DNA from 2 places in the Lelliottia nimipressuralis genome. Region 2 is predicted to be linked to the other one. Evidence: predicted binding sites of a transcription regulator. Region 2 holds the regulator's gene; the other holds the start of a gene.
The links. The regulator LexA, encoded in region 2, represses DNA repair genes until DNA is damaged. The targets are predictions, from matches to a motif close to TNCTGTATGTACATACAGNA.

Region 1 (9,019 bases), 1.8 Mb from region 2:
AGCGTCATACTGAGTGACGCGGCCCTTGCCGGTAATTTTCGAGTGATACATGGCGATATCGGCGCGGCGGAACAGCTCCGAGCTGGTGCATTCGATCAGCGTGCCGCTGGCAATTCCGATGCTGGCGCTGATGTGAATGGTGCGCTCACCGAGGCGCAGGGGCGCACTCAGGAATTCGAGCACGTTATTGGCAAACGCCGCCGCCTGAGCCTGTGAATGGTCACCGCCAATCAACATCGCAAATTCATCGCCTCCCATGCGGGCCAGCATGCCCCCTTCCGGCACCCGTTCACGCAGGGCGCCGGCCATCATGATGATCAGGTCGTCGCCCACGTCGTGACCGTAAATATCATTCACATCTTTAAAACCATCGAGATCGATAAAGACCACGCTTTTGACATCAATATCGCCGCGCAAACTCACCCGCTCCAGCTCCTCAATCAGGGCGCGGCGATTGGGCAGATGGCTCAGCCAGTCCGTCCGCGCCACCCGCCGGGCCTGATTTTCTCCGCGTGCCAGTTTGTACAGCCCTACGCTGCTCAGCAGAATAAACAGCAGGATCAACCCCGCCGCCAGGGTAACAATTTGCGTGATGTCGTTCGACGCGGCGCTGGCCGCCTGCGCACCGGGCAGCCGCGGCTGCCAGTTGAGATAGCCCAGCAGCTCGCCCGCCGAGCTTTTCAGCGGAACGCTGGCAATGCTGGTGTGATCGACGGTGAAATTGAGATCTTCAATCTGAAAGGTATTGCCCAGATCGCTCAGAATTTGCGGATTCAGGTGGCGGGTGATCACCAGGTAACGGCGCACATCGTTGTGCACCTGCAGGCGGCCAATCATCGGACGGATTAGCCCAATGCCGACAAACGCTACCCCCTGGCGCGTGCGGGTGATTCCGGCGTAGATATTTTTCTCAGCGCGCAGCGCGTCGGCGTTATCGCGAATCAGCGCCTTCAGGCCATTGCCAAAAAAATCGAGGTTTTTCTCGTGGAAGGCTTTGCTCTGAAACGACCCCCACAGCACGTTGAAATGCTCGTCCAGCACGAAGGTGCCGTCGTACAAATTATTGATTTTAAAGCCTGCCCCCCAGGTATTGTACAGCCACTCGGTGTTCAGCACCGGGGGATATACCTCACGAACGGCATCATCCCAGACGGCATTATCAATCACCAGCGACCAGACGCGGTTGGCCGACGTCTGGATCGCCCCTTGTACGGAGAGCGCCGAACGGTGTTCATCTATTTCGTTGGTTTTACTGCTGATGAGGTGCAGGGAAAGGTAAAGCAGCGCGATGATGGAAACGATCAGGCCGATCCCGGCCATAAAAATCATGACAAACAGAGTTTTCGCGGTGGGAATATTGCGCCAGCTTAATGGGTTATACATTCGCCGCCCTCTCAAAAGCACTTCTTTCTAAGAGTAATACAGGTAGCGAATTTCGCTGCCCGTAAATACAGGCAGCGATCACATCAGGCCAGTTTTATCATGATCATGCCGGCGAGCAGCAGGACCAGGCCAATCCAGCCTTTACGGTTCAGACGTTGGCCGAACAAAATCCAGCCCGCCGCCAGCGTTGCGGCGATACCGAAACCGCCCCACAGGGCATAGGCCACGGAAAGATCGATCCCTTTCACCGCCTGGGACAGCGCGCTGAACGCCCCCAGCACTGCGGCGATTGACATCAGGCCGTAGACTTTACGGCGGAAGCCATCAGAGAATTTCAGGAATACGTTGGCGGCAATTTCCAGCACAATCGCCAGTGCCAGCCACGCCCCATGTACCCACTCAAACTGTTGCATGAGTTGGCTCCTGTGGCTGTTTTTTGCCTTTGCGGGTGCCCGATTTGATCAGCACAATGCCCGCGACCAGGGTGGTCAGACCGGCAATTTTCATCGTTGACAGGGTTTCATCAAATAACATCACGCTGAACAGCGTGATTAACAGAATACCGATCCCCTCCCACAACGCATACGCCACGCCGAGGGCGATCTTTTTAACCGCGAACGACAGGAAAATATACGAAAGGGAAATCATCACCAGCATTAAAATAAATCCGGTGTTGCCATCGCTGACACTTGCCCATTTCATCGACAAGGTTCCGGTAATTTCAGCGATAATGGCCAGGGCTAACAATATCCAGTAAAACATGGTACTTCTCCTGCATGAGAATATAAATCACTGCAGCTTGTCGAAAACGACAAACCCAAAAATATGAAATAAATCAGATAGCCAGACGCATGGCGTCAGCTCAGGCAGAAGACGGGACTATAGCGCGTTGCGCCAGTGTTGCTCACCGGACAGCAGGCAGAGGGAGGTGGAAAATACAGCGGTGTTTTTTGAAAAGTACGTCCTGAACAGATTGTCCATAATATTACAATTATCCGCGGTATTGCTTCTCGTCATTGCGGATGAAAATTGTCCTCGGTAGTTAAACACGCCTGATTTGTACCATAAGCTAAGGATTTACTCAAAACATTTTCAATTCTTTACCCTGCCCGTTTTATTTTCGTTCGCATATAAAATGCGCGTTGCCGTTATTATCATTATTATAAATAAAAAGCGTCACGCGGGAACTCACATGGCTAAGCCCATCATTACACTGAACGGACTGAAAATTGTCATCATGCTCGGCATGCTGGTGATCATTCTTGCGGGGGTACGTTTTGCCGCCGACATCATTGTGCCCTTTATTCTGGCGCTGTTTATCGCCGTGATCCTCAACCCGCTGGTGCAGCGCATGGTGCGCCTGCGCGTCCCGCGGGTGCTGGCGATTACGTTACTTATCACGGTGATTATTCTGGCCATGGTGCTGCTGGTGGCGTATCTGGGCACCTCCCTGAACGAGCTGGCGCGCACCTTGCCGCAGTACCGCTCCTCGCTGGTCGTGCCGTTACAGCATCTCGAACCCTGGCTGCAGCGCGCCGGGATTGAAGTCTCCGTAGAAGAGTTGCTGAAGTACATCGACCCCAATGCCGCCATGACGCTGGTAACGGCGCTGCTGTCACAGCTTTCGAGCGCGATGACCTCGATTTTCCTGCTGCTGCTGACGGTGGTGTTTATGCTGATTGAAGTGCCGCAGCTGCCCGTGAAGTTGCAGCAGATGATGTCCCGCCCGGTTGAGGGGATGGAGGCGATTCAGCGGGCGCTGGACAGTGTTTCGCGCTACCTGGTGCTGAAAACGGCCATCAGTATTGTGACGGGTCTGGTGGCGTGGGCCATGCTTGCCGCGCTGGACGTGCGCTTCGCGTTTGTCTGGGGGCTGCTGGCCTTTGCGCTCAACTATATTCCCAACATTGGCTCGGTGCTGGCCGCCATCCCCCCTATCGCTCAGGTGCTGGTGTTTAGCGGACTGTACGATGCCCTGATCGTGCTGGCGGGATATCTGGTGATAAATCTGGTGTTCGGCAATATTCTCGAACCGCGCATGATGGGGCGTGGGCTGGGGCTGTCCACGCTGGTGGTCTTTTTATCGTTGATCTTCTGGGGCTGGCTGCTCGGCCCGGTCGGGATGCTGCTCTCCGTGCCGCTGACCATTATCGTGAAGATTGCCCTCGAGCAGACGGTGGGCGGTCAGAGTATTGCCGTTTTGCTGAGCGACGTCAGCCATCGCTGATCGCAAACACCGGCTTCGCGATCCTGCCCGCCTCGCGGTAACACGCCAGCGCCGGACGCCACGCTGTAAGGGAAAACAGCGTGGCGTCGCCGCCGTGGCTGGCCTGCAGTTTCGGCCAGATTTCACGAAACTCCCCCTGCCACTCGGCCACGCTCATTCCCGCCAGGTAATTACGGATATGAAACCAGCGCACCTGCGGCTGTTGCCGGAACAGCTTCCCGGACAGCAGACCGTAGCTGACAAACACGCCTGCCGCAGGCAGCGTATTCAGGATCTGCTCGGCCACCTCGCCACCCGTGGCGTCGTAGACAATATCCGTCTCATTGGCGATGGCGTGAATCGCCGCCGTGTCGTGGTGCGATATTGGCGTGATCCCCCGCGCCACCAGCCGGTCGGCGTGAACCACTGAACGATGAATGCCGTACACGGATTCGGCCCCCGCCTGAAGCGCCCACTGTCCCAGCAGGAGCGCACAGTCCGATCCGGCGGCCGTCAACAGCACGCGTTTTCCCCGTGGCGGAGAGTGTTTTAACATCAGCTGCGCGGCCAGCGGATTGATGTACGCGCGCGCGGCAAGCACGGAATCGATAAAGTCGGGCACAGGAACCGCCAGATCCGCCGGGCAATCCACCACCTGCTGCCAGGTTCCCTGTCCGCGCAGCGGCAGCACCCGTTTACCGGTCCAGCCGGGCGGCCCGTCAATCACCACCCCAACCCCCTCGTAACCTGCAATGGCAGGCAGCGGCGTGCGATGGCGATAAGCCCCGGTAATGGGGATCAGATCCGAGGCGTTGACCGGCGCGAACAGCATCTGCACCCGTAACTGGCCGGGAGCCAGCGGCCCGCAGACGGAGGATTCCAGGTGCAGCACCGATTCCGACTCACCAAAACGGCGGTACATTAGCGCAACGTTGTTCATCAGCGGCCCCAAGCAGAGTTAAACCGCACGAGTTTACTGTCTCGCGCGACGAGGGAAACGACTATTTTGCCACAGGCAAATCGGCGTAGCGTGTCGTATACCCCGGCGACAGCATTTCGCGTTTCATCGCCCAGCTTTTCTGGCTGCCCTGACCGGCAAACCAGACCGTTCCACGCCCGGAGAGATTGAGCCGATCGATAGTCTGCATCAACGCCTGGCTGTTGTTTCGCGGCTGGTATTCATCAAACAAATTCAGCTGCGCGACCCCCTGGCTGAAAAAATCGCTCAGCATCACCCCCGCTTTCATATAGCGAAAACCGTCCTGCCAGATCCGCTCCAGCGCATGGCTGGCGACGCGGATGATATCGCGCGTGTCGTTCGACGGGATCGCCAGACGACCGCTGGCCTGAGGGCCATAAAACACTTCATTTTCCGCGTGCGGGCTGGTGCGCATAAACACGCTGATCACGCAGCAGAACTGCTTTTCTGCCCGCAGCTTCTCGGCGGCACGTTCCGCGTAAGCGCACACCGCCTGCTGCATCTCGCGGTACTCCGTAATGCGGTGCCCAAAGGAGCGGCTACAGATGATCTGCTGTTTCGCTGGCGCGAATTCATCGATCTCCAGACAAGGCTCGCCGCGCAACTCACGCACCGTGCGCTCCAGTACCACATTGAAATGTTTACGGATCACCCAGGTTGAGCACTCCGCCAGCTGCAGCGCGTTTTCAATGCCCATCTGATTGAGTTTTTTGCCGATGCGCCGCCCCACGCCCCACACTTCGCCCACCGGCACCAGCGCGAGCAGCTTTTGCTGACGATCCGGATCGGACAGATCCACCACGCCATCGGTCTTACGCCAGGTTTTGGCCGCAAAGTTGGCCAGCTTGGCGAGGGTTTTGGTCGGCGCGATACCGACGCCAACGGTCAGCCCGGTATTTTTCAGGATCTGCTCGCGGATCTGACGGCCAAATGTCTCAAGCGCGATGCAGTTCGCCACGCCGGAGACATTAATAAAGGCCTCATCGATGGAATACACTTCAATCGCAGGCGCCATCTCCGCCAGGATCGTCATCACGCGATGGCTCAGGTCTGCATACAGGGCGTAGTTGGAGCTAAACACCGCCACTTTTTGCCGCCGCAGTTCGTCTTTGATCTTGAAGTAAGGCGCACCCATCTTGATGCCGAGCTTTTTGGCTTCTGCCGAGCGGGAAATAATGCATCCGTCGTTGTTGGACACCACCACCACCGGTTTGCCCTGCAGATCGGGGCGAAACACCGTCTCACAGGAGGTGTAGAAGCTGTTGACGTCAACGAGCGCGAACATGTTTGTGCGATTTCACGGTGTGCGTTACCACGCCAAAGAGCTGCAGCTCGTCCTCTGACTGGAAAACGATGGGAGAATAGTGCTTGTTGTGCGGCAGCAGATGGAGGTACGGGCGGGTGCGCAGCTCTTTCACGGTGAACTCTCCCGCAATCGCCGCCACCACAATATCGCCATGTTCCGCCGTTAACGATCGGTCGATCACCAGCAGATCCCCGTCGCCAATCCCTGCGCCGATCATGGAATCCCCGCTCACTTTCACAAAATAGGTCGCACTGGGATGTGCGATGAGCAGTTTGTTCAGATCGAGACGATCTTCGACATAATCCTGCGCCGGACTGGGAAACCCGCACGGGACGCGCTCCAGGAAAAGCGGTAATTCGATGATTTCTTTATGTTCACATGAAAAAACAGGATTCATGATAGCCAACCCGATAATAACTGTATATAAATACAGTATTATGCATTTAGCAATCAGATCAAGTCGATTCTGGCCCGCGAAAATGAAGCCGTTGAAGTCACACGGAATTTAAAAAGGAGAGATCATGCTGAAAGTCATCGCGGAAGATTTTATTAAACCGGAAGCCATTGAGACCGTACTCCCGCTCTACCGCGCGCTGGTGGAGGCCACCAAACGGGAGCCGCTGTGCATTGCCTACGATTTATATGTGGACGAGAAAGATGCCGGGCATTTTGTTTTTATCGAAGAGTGGCCGGATCGCGCCGCGCTGGATGCGCATTGCGCGAGCGAACACTTCAGACGGCTGGTGCCGATGATTAACCAGCACCAGCGAAAAGCGCCAACCTTTATTCTGATGGGCGGTTTCAGCCCTACAGTTTAAACGTGAAATCAGCGATATACCGCTCGCCGCCTTCGGCAATCGCCTTCGACAGCTTCTTGTAATAACGCTCAACGCCGTAGGCTTCGATGTGCTGGATTTGAGCGCGAACCGGCGCGCAAAACAGCTCGGGGTTACCGGCCCCCACTCTTTTGCTGTTGGGCGGCAGCTCGGACGAAATCGCTTTAAACCAGGTGCGCACGGCGCTCTTCAGCGTGGCGGGCACTTTGGCGACGTCGTCGATGCCCGTCAGCACCTGCACCGTGGGAAACTGGTTGGCCTCGACGGCTGTTTTGAGGCGGTTAAAGAACTGGCTGAATAATTCAAACGAGCTTAAATCAGAAATCTTCTGTTTCGTGGAGCCACGGGTTTTGCTGGCCACTTTCGCACCGCTTCTCCCGCGTTGAGGGCTTTCTTCGAGTTGCAAATCAAACAGCAGATTGCAGTGCTCCCGACGTTTTTTCACATCGGAGAACATTTCCAGAAACGTAGAGATAAACTGCGGCGTCATCAGATCGTGAAGCTCATGGTTCACCAGCCACTGGGAGCGCGCAAACGCGCCAGGTGTAATGAACCAGTCCGGTGTGTCGGTGAAGCGCCTTGACCGACCTTTGCTGTCAAATTCGACGAACTCAGCCCCGTTCGCAAAGGCGAAACGGCAGTTCTTCAGACTGATAATAGTGTGGTTCATGATCAACGCATCTTTGATAAATCTGGCCACCACCGCACTCATCACAAAGGCGGTGTGCTTATCATCACGGATGACATACTTCAGATCTTCGACAGACTTCACGCCGGGTTCAAGATTATCGAATTCCAAGAAAAGGTGATACATGCCGATGACTTCCTGATAGCGCCAATCCGCAAAGGATAACACAGATTAATATTAGGGTTGTTAATTGCCAGTATCCCTTTGCAGACACAATATACACTTAACGCACACTACAACATAAAACATAGCACACTAAAAAAAATAAAAATCATCACTTCACATAAAAAATAGACACTACAAACTCACTAAAATAAAACTTTTTCAGAATTTTATGCTGTTTTTACGCCTGCTCTTGCAATCGTTCTTTGCAGAAATGTTACATCTTTCGCGCCCTCTCTCTGGCGCACTATCGGCGAAAAATGGGACTTTCCGAATTTTAAGTGCATAAAAAAGCATTTTATTGCATAGGTAAAGATCCCACGTTGAGGTGATGTTTAATTGTTTACATCCCTGTAATTCATTGAGCAGATTTATGATTAAGCCAGAAGCTCTCATGCAGGATCTCATCCCGATAATGGAAGCGTTTACACACTATGCAAAACCGGATGATTATTTTCCGCTGTTTTACACACTTTCCATACTCAAGCCTTTCCCCTTTCAAATGAAAATCGGCACAAAAACCAGGCGCGTTTTTAACGGATTTAATACAAATTAAACCGCAGTTTCAGAAAGTTGACTTGTAATCACTCTCCACGCATATTTCACAGCACGAATTAACAAGACAACGTTTGGAGGACTTGAGCAATGCCAAGCCGAGATTACCCGGACAAGCGTGTAGCACGCGGTACAGCAAAGGATGCTAACTTAAAAATGTTGAGCGCGAGGATTGAATCCACGCTGGTCGAATATGTCAGAGCCACGGCGTATGAAACGCGGCTGAGTAAGCAGGAAATTATCGCTGAGGCGCTAGAGCTGCACAGAAGAAGCCGAATGACGGAAGCGGCCACGGAATAAAGGCGTGGCCGCCTGTTTACCTGGACAGACGGGTTATTCCGCCAGCGCGTCCAGAGCAGCCAGGGCGTCATCCGGCAGCACCAGATCGCCAGCCGCCAGGTTTTCGCGCAGATGTGCCACCGACGAAGTGCCAGGAATCAGCAGGATATTCGGCGAGCGTTTCAGCAGCCATGCCAGTGCAACCTGCATTGGCGTGGCACCCAGTGAATCAGCAACCACTTGAAGGCCGGACGATTGCAGCGGCGTGAATCCCCCCAGCGGGAAGAACGGCACATAGGCAATCCCCTGCTCCGCCAGCTCATCGATCAGCGCATCGTCGCGACGATTAACGATGTTGTAGAGATTCTGCACGCAGACAATCGGCGTGATGCTCTGCGCCTGCGCAATTTGCGTGGCAGTAACATTGCTCAGCCCAATGTGTCGTACCAGCCCCTGACGCTGTAATTCCACCAGCGTAGTTAAAGGTTCTTCGATCGATCCCTCTGCAGGGCCGTGAGCGCTAAACATGATGCGTAAATTCACCACATCCAGCACGTCCAGCTGCAGGTTTCGCAGGTTATCATGCACCGCCTGCGTCAGCTCCTGCGCCGAAAAGGCCGGCAGC
Region 2 (9,019 bases):
GCGCGAAAGCGAGCCGCAGGCGAAACCGCCCACTGTTTATCGCGCGTTGGATTTCCTGCTGGAGCAAGGCTTTGTGCATAAGGTGGAGTCGACTAACAGCTATGTGCTGTGCCATCTGTTCGATCAGCCAACACATACCTCTGCCATGTTTATCTGCGATCGCTGCGGCGCGGTCAAAGAAGAGGGGGCGGAAGGTGTGGAAGATATTATGCATTCGCTGGCGGCTAAAATGGGCTTTGCCCTGCGCCATAACGTGATTGAAGCACACGGGTTGTGTTCAGCCTGTGTCGAAGTGGAAGCCTGTCGTCATCAGGGTGAATGTCAGCACGATCACTCCATTCTGGTGAAGAAAAAACCGCGCTAAAAACGAAGCGGGCGGCCATTAGGCCGCCCTCAGGGATTGTACTTCCGTGTACAACGGGTAGAACTCTGTTACCAGCGGTAGTCGTTGCGTTTTTCCCAGTCAACAACCTCTTTTTCCGCCTGATCTTTCGCGTAGCCGTAGCGTTCCTGAATCTTACCTACCAGCTGTTCGCGTTTACCTTCAATGACGGTCACGTCATCGTCGGTCAGTTTACCCCATTGTTCTTTCGCTTTACCTTTGAACTGTTTCCAGTTACCGCCGATTTCGTCTTTATTCATAATCAATTCCTCATCGTTCGGTTATCACGTAAATTCGAGTCGTCCGTTACGTTCATTTCTGCTGGACGTGATAATAATTGTAGATAAGGATTCGGCATGCGTGTTGAGATTCAGAATCTTTAACCGTTTCGTCAAATCACGCTATCCGCTAAACCAGCTGTTATTGCGCCAGTGGCGCCGCCAAATCAGCGCTAATGACAGGCCGCGCAGGGCGAGGAACACCGCCAGCGCCAGCCATAAACCGTGGTTGCCGAGCCAGGGCAGCGTGAAGAGCGTCAGGGCGAAACCGGCCGCCGCGACTGCCATGCTGTTGCGCATTTCCGCCCCGCGCGTTGCGCCGATAAACATACCGTCCAGCAGATAGCACCACACCCCCACCACCGGTAACACGACCTGCCAGATGATGTAGTGATTAGCCAGTTCTCTCAGTTCAGGCAGCGAGGTCAATAGCGCCACAATCTGCCCGCCAAATAAGGCATAGATCAGTGCGAAGACCAGCGCCACCAGCCCTGACTGGCGACAGGCCGCGCGCCAGACCTCCTGCAACTGCCCCGCCTCGCGAGCGCCATAGGCCTGGCCCGAATGGGCTTCCACCGCATAGGCAAAACCGTCAAGTGCATAGGCGGTGAACGTCAGCAAAGTCATCAGCACCGCGTTTACGGCCACGATCTCTGGCCCCAGGCGCGCGCCAAACACCGTTAAGGCGCCAAAGCAAAGTTGCAGCAGCAGCGAGCGAAGCATGATGTCGCGATTAAGCGCCAGCAGTTTACGGATGTTGCCGTGCCACGCTGTTTTGAGCATCGCGAATGATATTCCCCGCATGGCCAGCACGCGTTTCACCATCCATAGGCCAATGAAGAAAGTGCCGTACTCGGCGACCACCGTTGCCAGCGCCGCCCCCTGCACGTTCATGTGCAGACCCATCACCAGCCACAGATCGAGCACGATATTGAGTAAATTGCCCACCACCAGCAGGATCACCGGCGCACGCGCGTACTGCACGCCCAGCAACCAGCCAAGCAGAACCAGATTTGCCAGCGATGCCGGTGCGCTGAGCCAGCGGATTTCAAGGAAGCGCCGCGCCTGTTCCAGCACCGCTTCACTACCGCCCACGACATGCAGAGCCAGATCGATGAGCGGCGTGCGCAGCAAAACAATCAGCAGCCCTGCGCCAAGGGCGAGGATCAGCGGCTGCACCAGCGCACGGGCGAGTCGAACGGGATCTTTGGCACCAAACGCCTGGGCAGTCAGCCCGGTGGTGCTCATGCGTAAAAAGAGCAGCAGCATGAAGAGGAAACTGGTCGCCGTCGCGCCAATGGCCACGCCGCCGAGGTAAACAGGGGAATCCAGATGACCAATCACCGCCGTATCCACCAGCCCTAACAGGGGAACGGTGATATTGGAGAAAATCATCGGCAGCGCAAGACGCCACAATGCCTTGTCTGAGGTTGTCAGCAGAGACATGAGAAAGTACCGGGAATTGAGAGTAGACAGTCAGGCTGCGGTGCGACCACAGCCTGTCAGTAAGAGATTACAGCCATTCGCCGTTGCGGATAACACCAACAGCCAGACCTTCAATAGAGAAAGCCTGTTCGCGGAGATCCACCACAATCGGGGAAAACTCGCTGTTTTCTGGCAACAGCTGAACCGTGTTGCCCTGTTTTTTCAGGCGCTTAACGGTCACTTCGTCGTCGATACGCGCAACCACAACCTGCCCGTTACGCACATCCTGCGTTTTATGAACCGCCAGCAGATCGCCGTCCAGAATACCAATGTCTTTCATGGACATCCCACTGACGCGCAGCAGGAAATCGGCACTTGGCTTGAACATAGCCGGATCGACCTGATAGTGACCTTCAATATGTTGCTGTGCCAGCAAAGGCTCACCCGCCGCGACGCGCCCCACAAGTGGCAGACCTTCTTCTTCTTCCACCAGCAGGCGAATTCCGCGTGACGCACCAGAGACAATCTCAAGAACGCCTTTACGCGCCAGCGCTTTGAGATGCTCTTCAGCGGCATTTGGAGAACGGAAGCCCAGGCGCTGCGCGATTTCCGCACGCGTCGGTGGCATTCCCGTCTGGCTGATATGATCTCGAATGAGATCAAACACCTCTTGCTGTCTGGCCGTTAACGCTTTCATTCCGCCCCCTGGGTGTATATACAGTTATGCTGTGAGTATATACAGTCAAAGGTGATTTTGGAATCAAAAACTGCACAAAAAACCAGAGACTTATTGGATTCCTGAAGCCTTATCGAAAATGTGACCAAAGAAGCGTGCCCCAGGTGATGGCTGCGATGATAATCGCCAGCAGCACAGCGGCAGAACCCATGTCCTTCGCACGGCCCGACAGCTCATGGAAATCAGAACCGATGCGATCCACCACCGCTTCAATAGCGCTGTTGAGAATTTCCACTATCATCACCAGAAGGACTGAACCAATGAGCAATACGCGGGTTATCGGGTCGACATCCAGAAAACAGGCGATGATCACCGCAACAACCGCAGCAACCCCTTCCTGGCGGAAAGCGGCCTCATTGATCCATGCGGCGCGGAAACCTTTCCATGAATATCCGGCAGCTTTGATGATTCGGGTTAACCCAGTGGTATTATTGGCCATTAAAAGAACCTTTTCTTAGATTTAGCGTCAGTAACTATAGCTGTAGCGCGTAGCAATACAGCCTGAAGTATGACCGGTAACAACAGAAATTTTGCGCGCTTTCTGTTATCCTTGCGCCGCAATTGCATTATTAACCAGAGGCTTTACATCGTTTATGTCCGGCTGGCCACGAATTTACTACAAATTACTTAATTTACCATTAAGCGTCCTGGTAAAAAGTAAGTCTATCCCGGCGGAACCTGCGCTGGAATTAGGGCTCGATACCTCGCGCCCTATTATGTACGTTTTGCCTTACAACTCGAAGGCAGACTTACTGACGCTCCGCGCCCAATGTCTGGCGCATGACTTGCCCGATCCGCTCGAACCCCTTGAGGTCGACGGAACTCTGCTGCCGCGCTACGTGTTTATTCACGGCGGGCCGCGCGTGTTCACCTATTACACGCCAAAAGAAGAGTCCATCAAGCTGTTCCACGACTACCTCGATCTGCACCGCAGCAACCCAAGTCTGGATGTCCAGATGGTGCCGGTGTCGGTGATGTTTGGTCGTCGTCCTGGTCGTCAGAAAGGCGAGGAAAACCCACCACTGCGTATGCTGAACGGCATCCAGAAGTTCTTTGCCGTCTCATGGTTAGGCCGCGACAGCTTTGTACGTTTCTCCCCTTCCGTCTCCCTGCGCCGCATGGCGGATGAGCACGGGACGGATAAAATCATCGCCCAGAAACTGGCTCGCGTCGCGCGTATGCACTTTGCCCGTCAGCGTCTGGCTGCCGTTGGCCCGCGCCTGCCTGCACGCCAGGACCTGTTCAACAAATTGCTGGCATCTAAAGCCATTGCCCGCGCGGTTGAAGACGAAGCGCGCAGCAAGAAAATCTCTCACGAGAAAGCCCAGCAAAACGCCATCGCCCTGATGGAGGAGATTGCGGCCAACTTCTCCTACGAGATGATCCGCCTCTCCGACCGTATCCTGAGCTTCACCTGGAACCGTCTGTATCAGGGGATTAACGTCCATAACGCCGAGCGCGTGCGCCAGCTTGCCCACGACGGCCACGAAATCGTCTATGTGCCTTGCCACCGCAGCCACATGGACTACCTGCTGCTGTCTTATGTGCTGTATCACCAGGGGCTGGTACCACCGCACATCGCGGCAGGTATCAACCTGAATTTCTGGCCAGCCGGCCCGATTTTCCGCCGTCTGGGTGCGTTCTTTATTCGTCGTACCTTCAAAGGCAATAAGCTCTACTCCACGGTGTTCCGCGAATATCTGGGCGAGCTGTTTAGCCGTGGCTATTCCGTAGAGTATTTCGTCGAAGGGGGGCGTTCCCGTACGGGCCGTCTTCTGGACCCGAAAACCGGTACTCTGTCGATGACCATTCAGGCGATGCTGCGCGGCGGTACGCGTCCGATTACGCTTGTGCCGATTTACATCGGTTACGAGCACGTCATGGAAGTGGGCACTTACGCCAAAGAGCTGCGCGGTGCGACCAAAGAGAAAGAGAGCCTGCCTCAGATGCTGAAAGGCCTGAGCAAGCTGCGCAATCTCGGCCAGGGTTACGTGAACTTTGGCGAACCGCTGCCGCTGATGACCTATCTGAACCAGCACGTGCCGGAGTGGCGCGAATCTATCGACCCAATCGAAGCGATTCGCCCTGCGTGGCTGACGCCAACGGTGAATAATATCGCGGCCGATCTGATGGTGCGTATTAACAACGCCGGGGCGGCGAACGCCATGAACCTGTGCGTCACAGCACTGTTAGCCTCACGCCAGCGTTCGCTGACGCGCGAACAGCTGACCGAACAGCTCGATTGCTATCTGGATATTATGCGTAATGTCCCGTACTCAGCGGATTCCACCGTTCCGTCTGCCACCGCCAGTCAGTTGATCGACCACGCGCTGCAGATGAACAAGTTCGAAGTTGAGAAGGACACCATCGGGGACATCATCATTCTGCCGCGCGAGCAGGCAGTGCTGATGACCTACTATCGTAACAACATCACGCATATGCTGATGTTGCCGTCGCTGATGGCAGCCATCATCACTCAGCATCGCCGCATTTCCCGTCAGGAACTGCTGCGCCATGTTGAGACGCTCTATCCGATGCTGAAAGAAGAGCTGTTCCTGAGCTGGAGCAAAGATGAAGTGGCCGTTGAGCTGGAAAAACTCACCGCTGAGCTGCTGCGTCAGGGTCTGTTGACCGTCAAAGATGACGAGCTGCATATCAACCCGTCACGTTCCCGCACGCTGCAACTGCTGGCGGCCGGTGCGCGTGAGACGTTGCAGCGCTACGCGATTACCTTCTGGCTGTTGAGCGCGAACCCGTCCATCAACCGTGGTACCCTGGAAAAAGAGAGCCGCACGCTGGCTCAGCGTTTATCCGTGCTGCACGGCATTAACGCACCAGAGTTCTTCGATAAAGCGGTGTTTAGCTCACTGGTACTGACGCTGCGCGATGAAGGCTATATCAGCGATACCGGCGATGCGGAACCTGAAGAGACGATGAAGGTTTATCAGATGCTGGCCGAGCTGATAACGTCGGACGTGCGTTTGACCATTGAAAGCGCAACGCAGGACGAGTGACATAAAAAAGCCGGGAGGCGGTTTCGCCTTTCCCGGCTTACAAATATGCATCAGATATGTGCCCGGTGAGCGTTAGCGCTGCCGGGCATTTTTTTCAGGAAAAATAGCTCATCGCCAGCCCTAAAAACAGCACCAGCCCAACATAGTTGTTGTTCAAAAACGCTTTGAAACAGGCTTCACGCTCGCGATTCGCAATCAGCTTTTGCTGATATGCAAACAGCATCCCCGCCACCAGCACGGACCAGTAAAATTCCCAGTTCAGGGCGTTCAGATAACCAATCAGTACCATCAGCCCTAACACCGCGACCTGCAATATCCCGATGATCAGCTTGTCGTAGCGGCCAAACAGAATCGCCGTCGATTTGATGCCAATTTTCAGATCGTCATCGCGGTCGACCATCGCATACTGGGTGTCGTACGCCACCGCCCACAGAATGTTAGCGAGGAACATCAGCCAGCAGCTCAGGGGCACTGATTCACTGACAGCGGCAAACGCCATCGGAATCGACCAGCCAAAGGCCGCGCCCAGCACCACCTGCGGCAGATGGGTATAGCGCTTCATAAACGGATACACCCACGCCAGCGCCAGTGCTGCAACCGAGAGTAAAATCGTCATGGTGTTGAGCGTTAAAACCAGCAGAAACGCGAGGAGCACCAGCACCACAAACAGCGTGCGGGCCTCTTTTTCTGACACCTGACCGCTCGGCATCGGGCGGTTGGCGGTGCGTTTCACGTGGCCGTCAAATTTGCGGTCGGCATAATCGTTAACCACGCAGCCCGCGGCACGCATCAGCCAGACGCCTGCGACAAACACTGCCAGGATCCACAGCGGCGGTAAACCAGGGGTGGCAACCCACAGCGCCCACAGCGTCGGCCACAGCAACAAAAAGGTGCCGATGGGTTTATCGGTACGCATCAAGCGGTGAAAAGCCAGCAGCTTATCCTGCGTCAGACTCCACTCCATTTTCATATCCTCTTAGTACAACGGCGATGCAGGCAAAAAGAGTTCTGTCAGCATGAGCGGCTTGCCGCTTAAGCGCAGGCGGGAACGGCGTCCCCACAGGTCTGCATTGCGACCAATTTCAATAAAATCACGGGTAAGCTCAGACGACGTAAAAAGATAGCGTCCCAGCGGGGTTTTACCCAGCTGTTGCAGCGCCAGCTCCGGGCCGCACAGGGTAGATTCAGGGACCACGGTCCGCCCGGCAAGCCAGGGTTCACCATCGGCGCAGAGTAAAATTTCACGCAGCCAGTAACGATCTTCTTTTGGCAGCAGCGGCAGTTCACTGGCGACGTCATCAGGCGAGACGAACCCTTCCTGAATCAGCGTTACCGTGACTTTTTTCCCCTGCTGCTCAAAGCGTTTCGTCATGGAATCCTCCAGCAGCAACCAGTCCAGTTGCTCCGGGTCAAGCGCGGGAATGTTTTCAAAATAGCGCAGCGCACGCAGTTGCGTTAGCGCAGGGTGTGACATGCCAGACTCTCCGATACATAACGTCTGGCTATTGTATCGCAGAAAAGCAGATTGGGGGCGGCCAAACGCGGTTTAACGATCATTATCGCAACAGGAGTGCAACAGCCTGCGCCGCCCAAAAAAAAGTGCGCCCACTCAGGCGCACTAAACTACTGACAACATCAGCACTGCGGGGAGACGGTCACCCCTTGCCTTTTACACTGCTGATAAAGGTGGAACGGGCAGTGGTCGAACCTAAACGCTCAGCTTCATCCAGCAGCTTCAGCGCTTTGTCTACATCGCCGCGATCAACTGCTTCTTTGATGGCGCGATTGAAGTAACTTTCAGTGTCATTCAGCATCGGCTCGGCTTTCTTCGCCGGAGCTGGTGCTGGTGTCGGCGCAGCGGCAGGGGCAGCGGCGACAGGCGCGGCATAAGCTGGTGCGGCGGTGTTACCCACGGTCACAGGGCCAGGGCCAGCGGAGCCAAACAGTGGGCCAACCAGCACGCTGGAGGCGGAAGAGGTGCTGACTTTCAGTTTCAGCGTGCCGTCGGTGGTGTGGCGCGCTTTTGGATCCGGAATATCCGGGACCGCATTGCCCGTGCCTTTGGCGTAGGCTTTGGCTGGATCAACCAGGGTAGTTGTCTGGGCGAGATCCTGCGGCGTCGTGAAGACCAGCACATAAATTTTCTGCTGACCCAGCGCAGGCGTCAGGCGCATCACCCCTTCCAGGCGATCGGCGCTCATCACGCCCGGTTCCTGATAGGTAAAATAGCTGCTCGGGAAGAACGCCGATGGCGTCATGTTCTGATCCAGAATCAGCACGTTCGGCGCAAAGACATGTGTTTGCTTGTCGACAATACTGGTCAGCGTCAGGTTCAGCTCACCAATGTTTGCCGGGACGCTCCAGGCCGCGACCGGGCCGGAAATACCAGGCACATTTAGCTGCTGGCCGCCGCTCGCAAGATCGGTACTTTGGGTTTTAGACTGATCGACAGGCGTCCAGACCAGTTGTTGCAGTGCAGAAGCCGGGATGGCGGGAGCCGCCGTGGTGTTCTGCGGAACGAAATTAACCTCGGCAAAACTGACTGCCGGGAAGCTTGCCAGCAGGCCAGCGGAAAGGCAGAGGGCGACGAGACTTTTGTTCATTTTCATTGTTATCACCTCAGATATTCAGCGCAGCGGTGGCCAGGCAATAGCGCGCGACGCTTAAATCAGAGGGGCTTGCGCCCCTCCTTTGTTTAGCCATTACGTGAGATTAACTGCGGATTACCACCAGATTTCCATCTGGGCACCGAAGCTCCACTCGTCGTTATCGCCGCGGCCAAGGCCTGCAGTCTGCATACCGAAGTTGGAGTTGTAGTTACCGCTGGTAGTGATCGGGCTACCCGAAGTGTCGTAACCCCATTTCTCATCCCACTTCGCATAGGTTGCGAAGACGCGGATTGCCGGACGGGACCAGATGCTGTCGCCAGCCTGCCATTGTTGCGCCAGGGTGACTTTGTACTGGTTGTTTTTGTCGCCGGTGTTCTGGGATTTGACGTTGTCGTAGCCCACTTCCAGCAAGGTACTCATGATTGGCGTCCATTTGTACATTGGGCGCACACCCACGGTGTACCATTTGGTACCGTTGCCGTTATCCCAGTCGATGTCCTGGTACATACCGACGTACATCAGGTCCCAGCTGTCGCCCAGGGAGATTGCACCGTGGTCGAGAACGCGCAGCAGGT

Region 1: the regulator LexA is predicted to act here: its motif matches at 6,290-6,309, upstream of umuD (translesion error-prone DNA polymerase V autoproteolytic subunit).

Annotation. Positions count from the first base shown of each region.
Region 1 is NZ_CP167172.1:2,039,549-2,048,567, reverse strand. Features, by position in the region: gene ACB496_RS09630 (EAL domain-containing protein) at 1-1,383, opposite strand, end outside; gene mdtI (multidrug/spermidine efflux SMR transporter subunit MdtI) at 1,467-1,796, opposite strand; gene mdtJ (multidrug/spermidine efflux SMR transporter subunit MdtJ) at 1,783-2,145, opposite strand; gene ACB496_RS09615 (AI-2E family transporter) at 2,576-3,610, shown strand; gene ACB496_RS09610 (zinc-dependent alcohol dehydrogenase family protein) at 3,597-4,529, opposite strand; gene umuC (translesion error-prone DNA polymerase V subunit UmuC) at 4,591-5,853, opposite strand; gene umuD (translesion error-prone DNA polymerase V autoproteolytic subunit) at 5,837-6,271, opposite strand; gene ACB496_RS09595 (putative quinol monooxygenase) at 6,396-6,692, shown strand; gene ACB496_RS09590 (hypothetical protein) at 6,682-7,524, opposite strand; gene ACB496_RS09585 (hypothetical protein) at 8,272-8,415, shown strand; gene ACB496_RS09580 (aldo/keto reductase family oxidoreductase) at 8,449-9,019, opposite strand, start outside.
Region 2 is NZ_CP167172.1:269,445-278,463, reverse strand. Features, by position in the region: gene zur (zinc uptake transcriptional repressor Zur) at 1-364, shown strand, start outside; gene ACB496_RS01280 (CsbD family protein) at 433-642, opposite strand; gene dinF (MATE family efflux transporter DinF) at 784-2,106, opposite strand; gene lexA (transcriptional repressor LexA) at 2,174-2,782, opposite strand; gene ACB496_RS01265 (diacylglycerol kinase) at 2,892-3,260, opposite strand; gene plsB (glycerol-3-phosphate 1-O-acyltransferase PlsB) at 3,415-5,835, shown strand; gene ubiA (4-hydroxybenzoate octaprenyltransferase) at 5,930-6,799, opposite strand; gene ubiC (chorismate lyase) at 6,812-7,309, opposite strand; gene malM (maltose operon protein MalM) at 7,491-8,444, opposite strand; gene ACB496_RS01240 (maltoporin) at 8,559-9,019, opposite strand, start outside.